DNA from 4 places in the Janthinobacterium sp. PSPC1-1 genome. Region 2 is predicted to be linked to each of the others. Evidence: predicted binding sites of a transcription regulator. Region 2 holds the regulator's gene; each other region holds the start of a gene.
What was found. The regulator FNR, encoded in region 2, switches genes on or off when oxygen is low (the NO sensors DNR and NnrR bind a similar motif). The targets are predictions, from matches to a motif close to TTGATNNNNATCAA.

Region 1 (2,201 bases), on a different contig from region 2:
CGGCTGACGCCCGCTCCTTACACCAGCGCCAGCTTGCGCAAACGCCGCGTCGACGGCCAGCGCGCCATGCCCGTCTCATCGCGGATGGCGGCGCAGGCGGCCAGCACTCTGGCGCGCTCGTCCTCGCGCAAGCCCGCATTCAGGGTCAGGCGCACCAGCGAGCGGTTCTTCGGCGTGGCCGGTGCGCAGAACACGGCGCCGTAGATGCCGTGCCGCTCCAGCGCCTTGCGCAGGATCAGGGTGTCGGGTTCAGTGCCCGCTTCCAGCGCGATGATTTGCTCGGTGCCGTCGCTGACGTTGTAGCCAAGCTCAGCCAGACCCTGGCGCAGCTGCACGCTGTGGCGGCGCAGGGCGGCGCGGCGGGCATCGGCGGCGCGGATGAAATCGAGCGCCGCATCGAACCACGCCAGCTCGTGTTCCAGCAGGCAGGAGCTGAAGATGGCGGGCCGCGAGGCGGACAGGAAATAGCCCTTGAAGCGGGCCGAACAGGTGATCAGCCCCGCGCGCCCCGCAAACGCCTTGGCCAGCGACGCCGTGCGAAAATGCACGCGCCCGGCCAGGCCCAGCTCGGCCACCAGGCCCGCGCCCTGCGGGCCGTGCGTGCCCAGCGAGTGCGACTCGTCGACGATCAGCATGCTGCCGCTGCGCTCGGCGATTTCCACCATTTCCAGCAGCGGCGCCACGCTGCCATTCGTGCTGTACAGCGCATCGACGACGATGATGCCGGGGCCATGCTTGTCGAGCTGGCGCTGCAGGTGAGCGCCATCGTTATGCAGGAAGGCCACGGGCACGGCTTGCGCCGATTGCACCCCTTCCCACAGCGAGGCGTGCGCCTGCATGTCCAGGTAGACGGGGATGCCGGGCCCGGCCAGGCTTTGCAGCAAACCCACGTTGGCGACCCAGCCCGACTGCGCCAGCACACAGGCTTCGCTGCCGAGATAGTCCGCGAATTTTTGTTCGAGCCGGTGCTGGCGGCTGCCTTCCTGCAAGAACACGGACGACATCAGCATGGCGCCGCCGCCTTGCAAGACGCGCGCCTGGGCCGCCAGCAGCACGGTCTCGCCGGCGATGTTCAGGTAATCATTACCTGCCAGCATGACCGCACGCGCGGGCATGGCTTGCCATTCGTGCAGGTGTTCGCCACCGAGCAGCTTCTCGATGCGCTCGACGTAATGTTCATCCATGCGTGCGCGCACGAAGGCAGGCATCTGTTGTTCAGCATGGATGGCGGGGGACGACAGGGGAAAAAGGGCGTGTGACATAGGGCACTCCTGATTGGTTGCGGGGGAACTACCGCGTCCAACATGCGCGAGCCATCCGACAAGAGATTGATACAGCTCAACAGTTATGCCGATATTCTGCTGATAAGGAAGGAACCCGCCGATCATGTTGCATTGACACGCCTCAACGAACACGTCCCCTGATCATGATGCACGTGCAGTCCCCTTCCGGAAAACGGTGGCAAGGCAAGCTGCTCCAGCCTTTCCTGCATTTCCACGACGCCATCGAACACACACCCGTGCGGCGCGCGCAGGTGCGCACCCTGGCCGTCATCGGCGCGCTGGGCATGCCCCTGTACTACGCGCTGTGGCATTATTTTTTTCCGCAAGAATACGAATCGCCGCTGCTGCGCAGCGTGGCGGCACTGCTGTTCCTGCCCGCGCTGTGGCCCGACCGCTTCAGTAATACCTGGTTCAGCGTGTACCTGTTCCTGGGGCTGACCTTCGAACTGCCGTTTTTCTTCACGTACATGTTCCTGATGAACCACGCCTCGGCGCTGTGGATGCATTCACTGCTGGTGGCGCTGATCGTGCTGTTTCATTTCGATACGCGCATCGCCGTGCTGGCCTACCTGAGCGGCACCCTGCTGGCCTGCCTGGCGTTTGCCGTGTTTGGTGATCCCGCCTTTTTGCTCAGCCGCGACGTCTTGCAGCAATTGCCCGTGCACTGGTTCACGATTGCCGTGCTGTCCGTGGTCAAGGTGGGGCGCCATGTGGGCGCACAAGAGAAACTGGCCGGGCTGGCAGCCGGACTGGGCAGCGTGGCGCACGAATTGCGCACGCCCCTCGTCAGCGTCGAGGCGAACGTGCGCGGACTGCAGCGCAAGCTGCAAGACCAGCCGCCCGACGCGGCCAGCCTGGAAGCGTTGGCGCGCATCCAGTTCGAAGTGCGCCACATGCACCACATGATCGATTTGTTCC
Region 2 (2,201 bases):
GCCCCCGTTGCCCCGTGGTACAAGCATCGCTGGCCATGGCTGCTGATGATCGGTCCCGGCCTGTCCGTGGTCGTCGGCAGCTTCATGGGCTATATCGCGTTTACGCAGCCTGATGCGCTGGTGGTGGGCGACTATTACAAGCAGGGCAAGGCGATCAACCAGGATTTGAAGCGCGACACGATCGCCAGCGACCTGGCGATGGATACCAGCCTGTCCTATGATGTGGCACAGGCGCGCCTGAGTGGTTCCGTGCACAGCTTCGGCAAGGCTTACCAGGGTCCGCTGCAGCTGCATCTGGCGCATGCGACCTTGCCGGAAAAGGATATCAAGCTGCTGGTGCAGCCCGATGCGGCGGGCAATTTTTCCGTGGCGCTGCCGATGCTCGAGCGCAGCCGCTGGCAAGTACTGGTGGAAAACGACAAACGCGAGTGGCGCCTGTCCGGCATCTGGACCTGGCCGCTGCAGCGCAGCATCGCGCTGCATGCGGATGAAGAGCTATAACGTACAGCGCCGGGAAAAAACCGTAGCGAGCGGCAGTGATTTGTGGCTAAGAAGCGCAGCTGTGCTAGAGCACAGCGAGCATCGCAGGCCGCAAAGCGCGACGCGCAGTAGGTTTTGACGGTGCTGTTATTTGCAGACGTCCGTGCCGGCTGTAATGGCTTTCAACTTGGCGGGCTGCAAAATCTCGATCTCGCGGTTGGAGACGCGCAGCCAGCCTTCCTTCTTGAATTTCGACAATAAACGGCTGACGCTCTCGATGGTCAGCCCCAGGTAATTGCCGATTTCCTCGCGCGACATGCGCAGCTGAAATTTGCTAGCCGAATAGCCGCGCGCTTCATAGCGCGAGGCCAGGTTGACGATAAAGGCGGCAAAACGCTGGGTCGCCTGCATATTGCCCAGCAACAGCATGACGCTTTGCTCGCGCGTGATTTCCTGGCTCATCATGCGATGGAAATGGCGCAGCAGGGTCGGCATATTGCCCAGCAACTGTTCCAGGCTGGAAAACGGAATTTCACACACTTCGCTGTCTTCCAGCGCCACCGCATTACAGTGGTGGCGGTCGGCGCTGATGGCGTCCATGCCCAGCAGTTCGCCAGCCATCTGGAAACCCGTCACCTGCTCTTCACCGCCCGGATTGATCTGGTACGTCTTGAAGTGCCCCAGGCGGATCGCGTACAGATTCTGGAACGAGTCGCCGATGCGGAACAGCGAGGCACCGCGCACGATCTTGCGGCGGCGGCCGATGATCTGGTCCAGCCTGTCCATGTCGCCCACATCGAGGCCCATCGGCAGGCACAATTGATGCATGCTGCAGGTCGAGCATCGCGCACGCAACGCTTCCACGGTCACTGTGGGCATGGTGGGAGTGAGTAGCGCTTCAGTCATGTCGGTACCTTTTAGAAAATGCAATAACGAGTTTACTGCATACAGGGTTGCCGTGTGCCAATTTCACCGCATTTCCGCTGAATAAACGACGTTCTAACCTTGATTATATGGCAACATCATTAAAAGCCCATGTGGGAAAGGCAATTTGCGCGGCGCCGCTTGCCAAGTTGATGTATTGATAGGAAAATTCCCGACAGCATTAGCTGCCGCCTGTACCGCCCGGTACTGAAAAGGAAATCATGAAGCCTCTCGGCATCAAAGCAAAAGTCGCGCTGGCCACCAGCCTGACCTCGATCGCCATGATCGCGCTGGTCACCATGATACAGGTGCAGCACATGCGCGCCGACTTCACCCGAGTACTGCTGAGCCAGCAGTCTGCCCTGATCACCCGCACCGCTGCCGAACTCGACGACAAGCTGGGCATGCTGCTGCAGATCGTCACGCTGACGGCCAGGCAGCAGCCGCCGGAATTGATCGCCCAGCCAGCCCAATTGCGCGAATACTATGCGCGCCGCTCGATGCTGGTACTGTTCGACGACGTGCTGGTGCTCGATGCGCAAGGCGCCGTCGTGGCCGACATGCCGGAAGTGGCGGGGCGCGCCGGCATCAACGTCGCCGAGCGCGAGTATTTCCAGACCGTCCTGCGCACGCGCCAGCCCATGATCACCGAGCCGATGCTGGGCAAGTCGAGCGGCATGCCCATCGTGCAGATGGTGGCGCCCGTGCTCACGGCCGATGGCCAGGTGGCCGGCGTGGTGATCGGTGTGCTGCGCCTGTACAAGGACAACCTGTTGGGACGCCTGCGCTCGGAAAAG
Region 3 (2,201 bases), on a different contig from region 2:
TTGAAAGCCGCGCCATCCGCAAGGGTGGCGCGGCTTTTTTTTACGTCAGTGCGCCATCAGTACGGGCAATGTCATCTGGCGCAGCACGGTTTCCGTCACGCCGCCCAGCAGGATTTCGCGGAAGCGCGCGTGGCCGTAGCCGCCCATCACCAGCAAGTCCGCATGCGCTTCGGCGGCCATGGCCAGCAGCGCCGTGCCGATGTCGCCCGTAGTGATGGCTTGGCGTACCTCCACGGGCACGCCATGGCGGCTCAGGTAGGCGGCGATGTCGGCGCCCGGATGGCGGGCCGGCTGCGCATGGCCAGCGGGCGGGTGCAGCAGCGCCAGCACCACCAGGCGCGCCGCGCGCAAGAGCGGCAGGGCGTGGCCGATGGCGCGCGTCGCTTCCATGCTGCCATCCCAGGCCACCACCACGGTGTTGTTGACCTCCGAAAATTGGCCGCTGCGCGGCACGATCAGCACGGGACGGGCCGCGTTCAGCATCACATACGGCACCAGGTCGCTCATGGCGCCGGGCAGTGCTTCGCTGTCGTCGTGCTGGCTGAGCACTGTCAAGTCGCTGTAGCGGGCGCTGACGGCCATGCCGCCATCTTCATCGTCTTCGATCAGGCGCCGTTCGAGCGAGACGGCGCCGGCCTGGCGCGCCAGCGTTTCGAACTGGTCCAGCGCTTGTTCCGCCTGCCCGTGCAGGGCGTTGATCTGCGCCGCCACGGCGCCGCCGCGCATGCCGCGGTTGTTTTCCAGGGTAAAGCGCGACAGGCCCGTCATCGCCGCGCCGATCAGGTGCGCCTGGTGCGCGTGCGCCAGGCGCGCCGCGATGGCGATGCGCTGCGGCGCATGGCGCGACAGGTCGGCGTGGACGAGGATGGATTTGTAAGCCATGTTGTCACTCGGTAGTCAGGATGGCAACAAGGCTAGAACGACAACGCGGGCAAGTCCAGCATTGCCGTAGTGGCTGGGGATTTTCTTATGCTGGGCTTGACTTGGGTCAAGAAAACACGGACCGTGGCCTTCCGCAAGGCCACGGCCAGGAAATTGCGAGCTGTTTGATGTGCATCAAAATGCCGACCCCGTCGCCAGTCATAATGGCATCGAACTCCTTGCCACTTCCAGTGGTCTGCATCGGCGCCGGCGCCATCTGTCCGGCACTTCTTTGTGTGACGCAACAACGCTGGCCGTGGCGGGAGTTCACTTAATTGTAGGGCTGCAAGTCCAGCCAGACGGCATACGACAGGCGCTTGCCGTTCCACAGGCCGCCGCCACGGATGACGGCGTCACACGAGGTCAGCTGGCCGACCAGGTCCATGCGGCCCAGGTTGCGGCGCAGGCGCAGGGCGTCGTTGTGCGACAGGTAACCGACCAACTGGCCATCGATGAAGACGGCGATGGCCTTGTCCTGGAACGGATTGGCATCGTCGCAGACGAGCAGGGCCAGGCATTTTTCTTCCGCGTTACCGGGACCGTGTTCGCCGGCCAGTGTGGCGATGGCGCTCTGGTACATCGATTCGTTTTCCACTTCCGACGCAAAGCGCCCCTCGTCGTTCCAGTGGTGCGCCGGTGCGCCTGCGGGAATCGCCGGCACATACTGGCGCACCGAGACGAGCGGCTTGTGCAGCGGTTTGACGGGCGTGCGGCCGCTGAAAACGTAGTACAGCAGGGCGATGACGATCACGATGGCAAGCAGGTAAAGCATGGTATCTCTCTGATTTCTAAGGGGGAGCCGGGAACGCGGGCGCGCCGCGCGGCGTTGCCGCTACTATAGCAAGTTCGCTGCCTGCTTCCCGGTAAATCTGGCCATCAGATGGCGGCGCCGGCGCAGCGCGCGCGGATCGCCCAGCACGATGGGCGCGGCGCCCGTCAAGCCTGAATAATACTGGCCGTGCCGGCGCAGCGCCGTGGCATAGTCGCGCAGCGCGTGGCCGTGCGCCAGCATGCGCGCGTCGCAATCGACTTCGATGGCAAAGCGCAGCCGGTGCAACTGCCACCACAGTGGCAGGTTCCACGGCATGAGAATAATCAATGCGTAGGCCAGGGCCAGCAACAGCGGGTCGCGCGCGGCCAGCCGGCATTGTGCGTGCGCCAGCAGCAGCGCCTGCTGCCGGGGTGGAATCAGTTGCAGCCAGACGGGCATCACGATGCGCGGCCGCAGCAGCCCCGCCACGCAAGGGCCGATCCCGCCGCTCAAGTACACGGGCGTACCC
Region 4 (2,201 bases), on a different contig from region 2:
ATCGATGGGGCCCGGCTGCACGATGCAGTCGTTGAACGCGCCGCCGTTGGAATTGGCCAGCACGTGATTATTGCTCAGAATCATCAAACGGCTGTTGCGCGGCGCGCTGCGCCCCACGGCCAGGCAGCCGATGGTGCCAGCCGTGATGCGGAAATGCCCGACCGACACGCCGCCCGGCGCCGGACGCAAGCGGAAACGGTGCGGTTGCGCGTCGATCACGCCCGTGACGACAATATTCACGGGCACCCTGTCGCTGGCCACGGCACGCACGCCCATGGCCCCCACGATGGCGGCCTTGGCACGGTCGACGGACGTCGGTTCGGCCACGTACAGGGTCAGGGCCGGCAAGCCCGGTTCGCCGGACGAGCTGTCGCTGGCGCCCTCGCCCAGGCCGATGGACACGCCCTGGATATTGCCGCCGTCGCTGAAGGCGTCGGCGGCACGCACGCCGCCCGCCTGGGAAATGGACTGGCGCATGCCGTCTTCGATACTGCGCTTGATTTCCAGCAATTCCATGCTGACGCCGCTCAGGGCGTCGGGCACGTCCGAGACGGACGCGCTCTCGATCGTATTGTCGTCCTCGCCGGGGGTGGAAAATTGGCCGATGGCCTCTTCATCGTCCGCGCTTTGCCCCTGGCCACTGCTGCCGGGTGGGGCGCTGAAACCGCTATCATTGCCGATCATCATGTTCTCCTCGTGGGTTGCTCTGGATATCCAGTGTGGACGGGCCGCGCCGGCCGGTATTGATCTGGATTGAATTGCGCAGGCGCGTGACCGCCCTGCGCCAACGGGGCCAAGCGGGCAAAAATAGTTCCCTCGTCAAGGTTGAGCGAGATCAGGCGTGCGGGCAGAGGCGCCGCCGTATACTGGGCCAACAGGCTGGAACCGGGCCTGCTCCACGGCAGCAAGGTTAGCAACAACAGCAACGCCAGCAACGGCATGGATGGGGAAACAATGACGAGCCCTGGTACGACACGCCACGACGATGCGCCTGCGGGCGAGCAAGCAGGCCAGCATGCCGGTTTTGTGCAAGGCATGGCGGCCTGGGCGGAAAAACACCGCATCAGCCCCTGGCGCGGCAGTTTTGCCGACTTTATCGAGCAAATCCTGCCCGGCCGCGCGGCCCTGCTGACGCGCAGCGCGCACCAGTACTTGTGGGACATGATGCGCTGGAACGGCCAGACCGATGAGAGCGGGCGCTTCCGCTGCCGCCTGTTCGACGACGAGTTGTTCGGCATCGACGAGGCGATCGACCGCGTAGCCGCCTACTTCAAGGCGGCTGCCGCCGGCTCCGAAGTGGGCCGGCGCATGCTGCTGCTGCTGGGCCCGCCGTCGGGCGGCAAGTCGACCCTGGTGATCCTGCTCAAACGGGGGCTGGAAGAATACAGCCACAGCAGCGAAGGCGCGCTGTACGGCATCGCCGGCTGCCCCGTGCACGAATCACCGCTGCACCTGGTGCCGCACAGCATGCGCGCCGACTTTCGCGCCAGCTATGATGCCGAGCTGCATGGCGAACTGTGTCCCCATTGCCGCGCCCGCCTGGAAGAACAGTACGCGGGCGACTTCCTGCGCATGCCCGTCGAACGCATCCACCTGTCCGAGGCGGGGCGCTGCGGCATCGGCACGTATGCGCCGCACGACCCTACCACGGCCGACCTGGCCGACCTGGTCGGTTCCGTCGACCTGTCGAAAGTGGCGCAGTACGGCGACGAAGGCGATCCGCGCGCCTGGTCGTGGTCCGGCGCCGTGTATGCGGCCAGCCGCGGCATGCTGGAAATGATCGAAATCCTCAAGGTCAAGAGGGAATTCCTCTATTTACTACTCACCCTGACGCAGGAAAAGAATGTCAAGGTGTCGCGCTTTCCCCTGATTTACCTCGACGAAACCATCCTCGCACACACGAACCTGGCCGAATTTCGCAAATTCCTGCAAGAAAGCGAAAACGAGGCGCTGCTCGACCGCATGGTCATCGTGCAAGTGCCGTATACGCTCAATTACCGCGAAGAAGCGCGCATTTACCGCAAGCTGATCCTGGCGGCCGCGCCTGCCTTCCGCGACGTGCACCTCGATCCGCACGTGCTGCATGCGGCGGCCGTGTTCGCCATCCTCAGCCGCCTGCCAGAAGGCGAGGCCAAGGAAGCCGAGCTGGTCAAGAAACTGCGCGTGTATGCGGACGAAGACGTCGACGACTTGCAGCATGC

Region 1: a site for FNR is predicted at 1,329-1,342, ahead of cqsA (alpha-hydroxyketone-type quorum-sensing autoinducer synthase). Genes of this name have one in related genera too.
Region 3: a site for FNR is predicted at 1,047-1,060, ahead of ACP7EG_RS12375 (universal stress protein). Genes of this name have one in related genera too.
Region 4: a site for FNR is predicted at 744-757, ahead of ACP7EG_RS25470 (serine protein kinase). Genes of this name have one in related genera too.

Annotation. Positions count from the first base shown of each region.
Region 1 covers NZ_JAFCWP010000001.1:95,580-97,780, reverse strand. Annotated here, with positions in the region: gene ACP7EG_RS00455 (MarR family winged helix-turn-helix transcriptional regulator) at 1-7, shown strand, start outside; gene cqsA (alpha-hydroxyketone-type quorum-sensing autoinducer synthase) at 18-1,262, opposite strand; gene ACP7EG_RS00445 (sensor histidine kinase) at 1,430-2,201, shown strand, end outside.
Region 2 covers NZ_JAFCWP010000002.1:65,903-68,103, forward strand. Annotated here, with positions in the region: gene ACP7EG_RS07825 (FixH family protein) at 1-501, shown strand, start outside; gene fnr (fumarate/nitrate reduction transcriptional regulator Fnr) at 628-1,386, opposite strand; gene ACP7EG_RS07835 (response regulator) at 1,626-2,201, shown strand, end outside.
Region 3 covers NZ_JAFCWP010000003.1:289,299-291,499, reverse strand. Annotated here, with positions in the region: gene ACP7EG_RS12375 (universal stress protein) at 46-882, opposite strand; gene ACP7EG_RS12370 (hypothetical protein) at 1,193-1,693, opposite strand; gene ACP7EG_RS12365 (M56 family metallopeptidase) at 1,757-2,201, opposite strand, start outside.
Region 4 covers NZ_JAFCWP010000011.1:57,393-59,593, forward strand. Annotated here, with positions in the region: gene ACP7EG_RS25465 (hypothetical protein) at 1-687, opposite strand, end outside; gene ACP7EG_RS25470 (serine protein kinase) at 955-2,201, shown strand, end outside.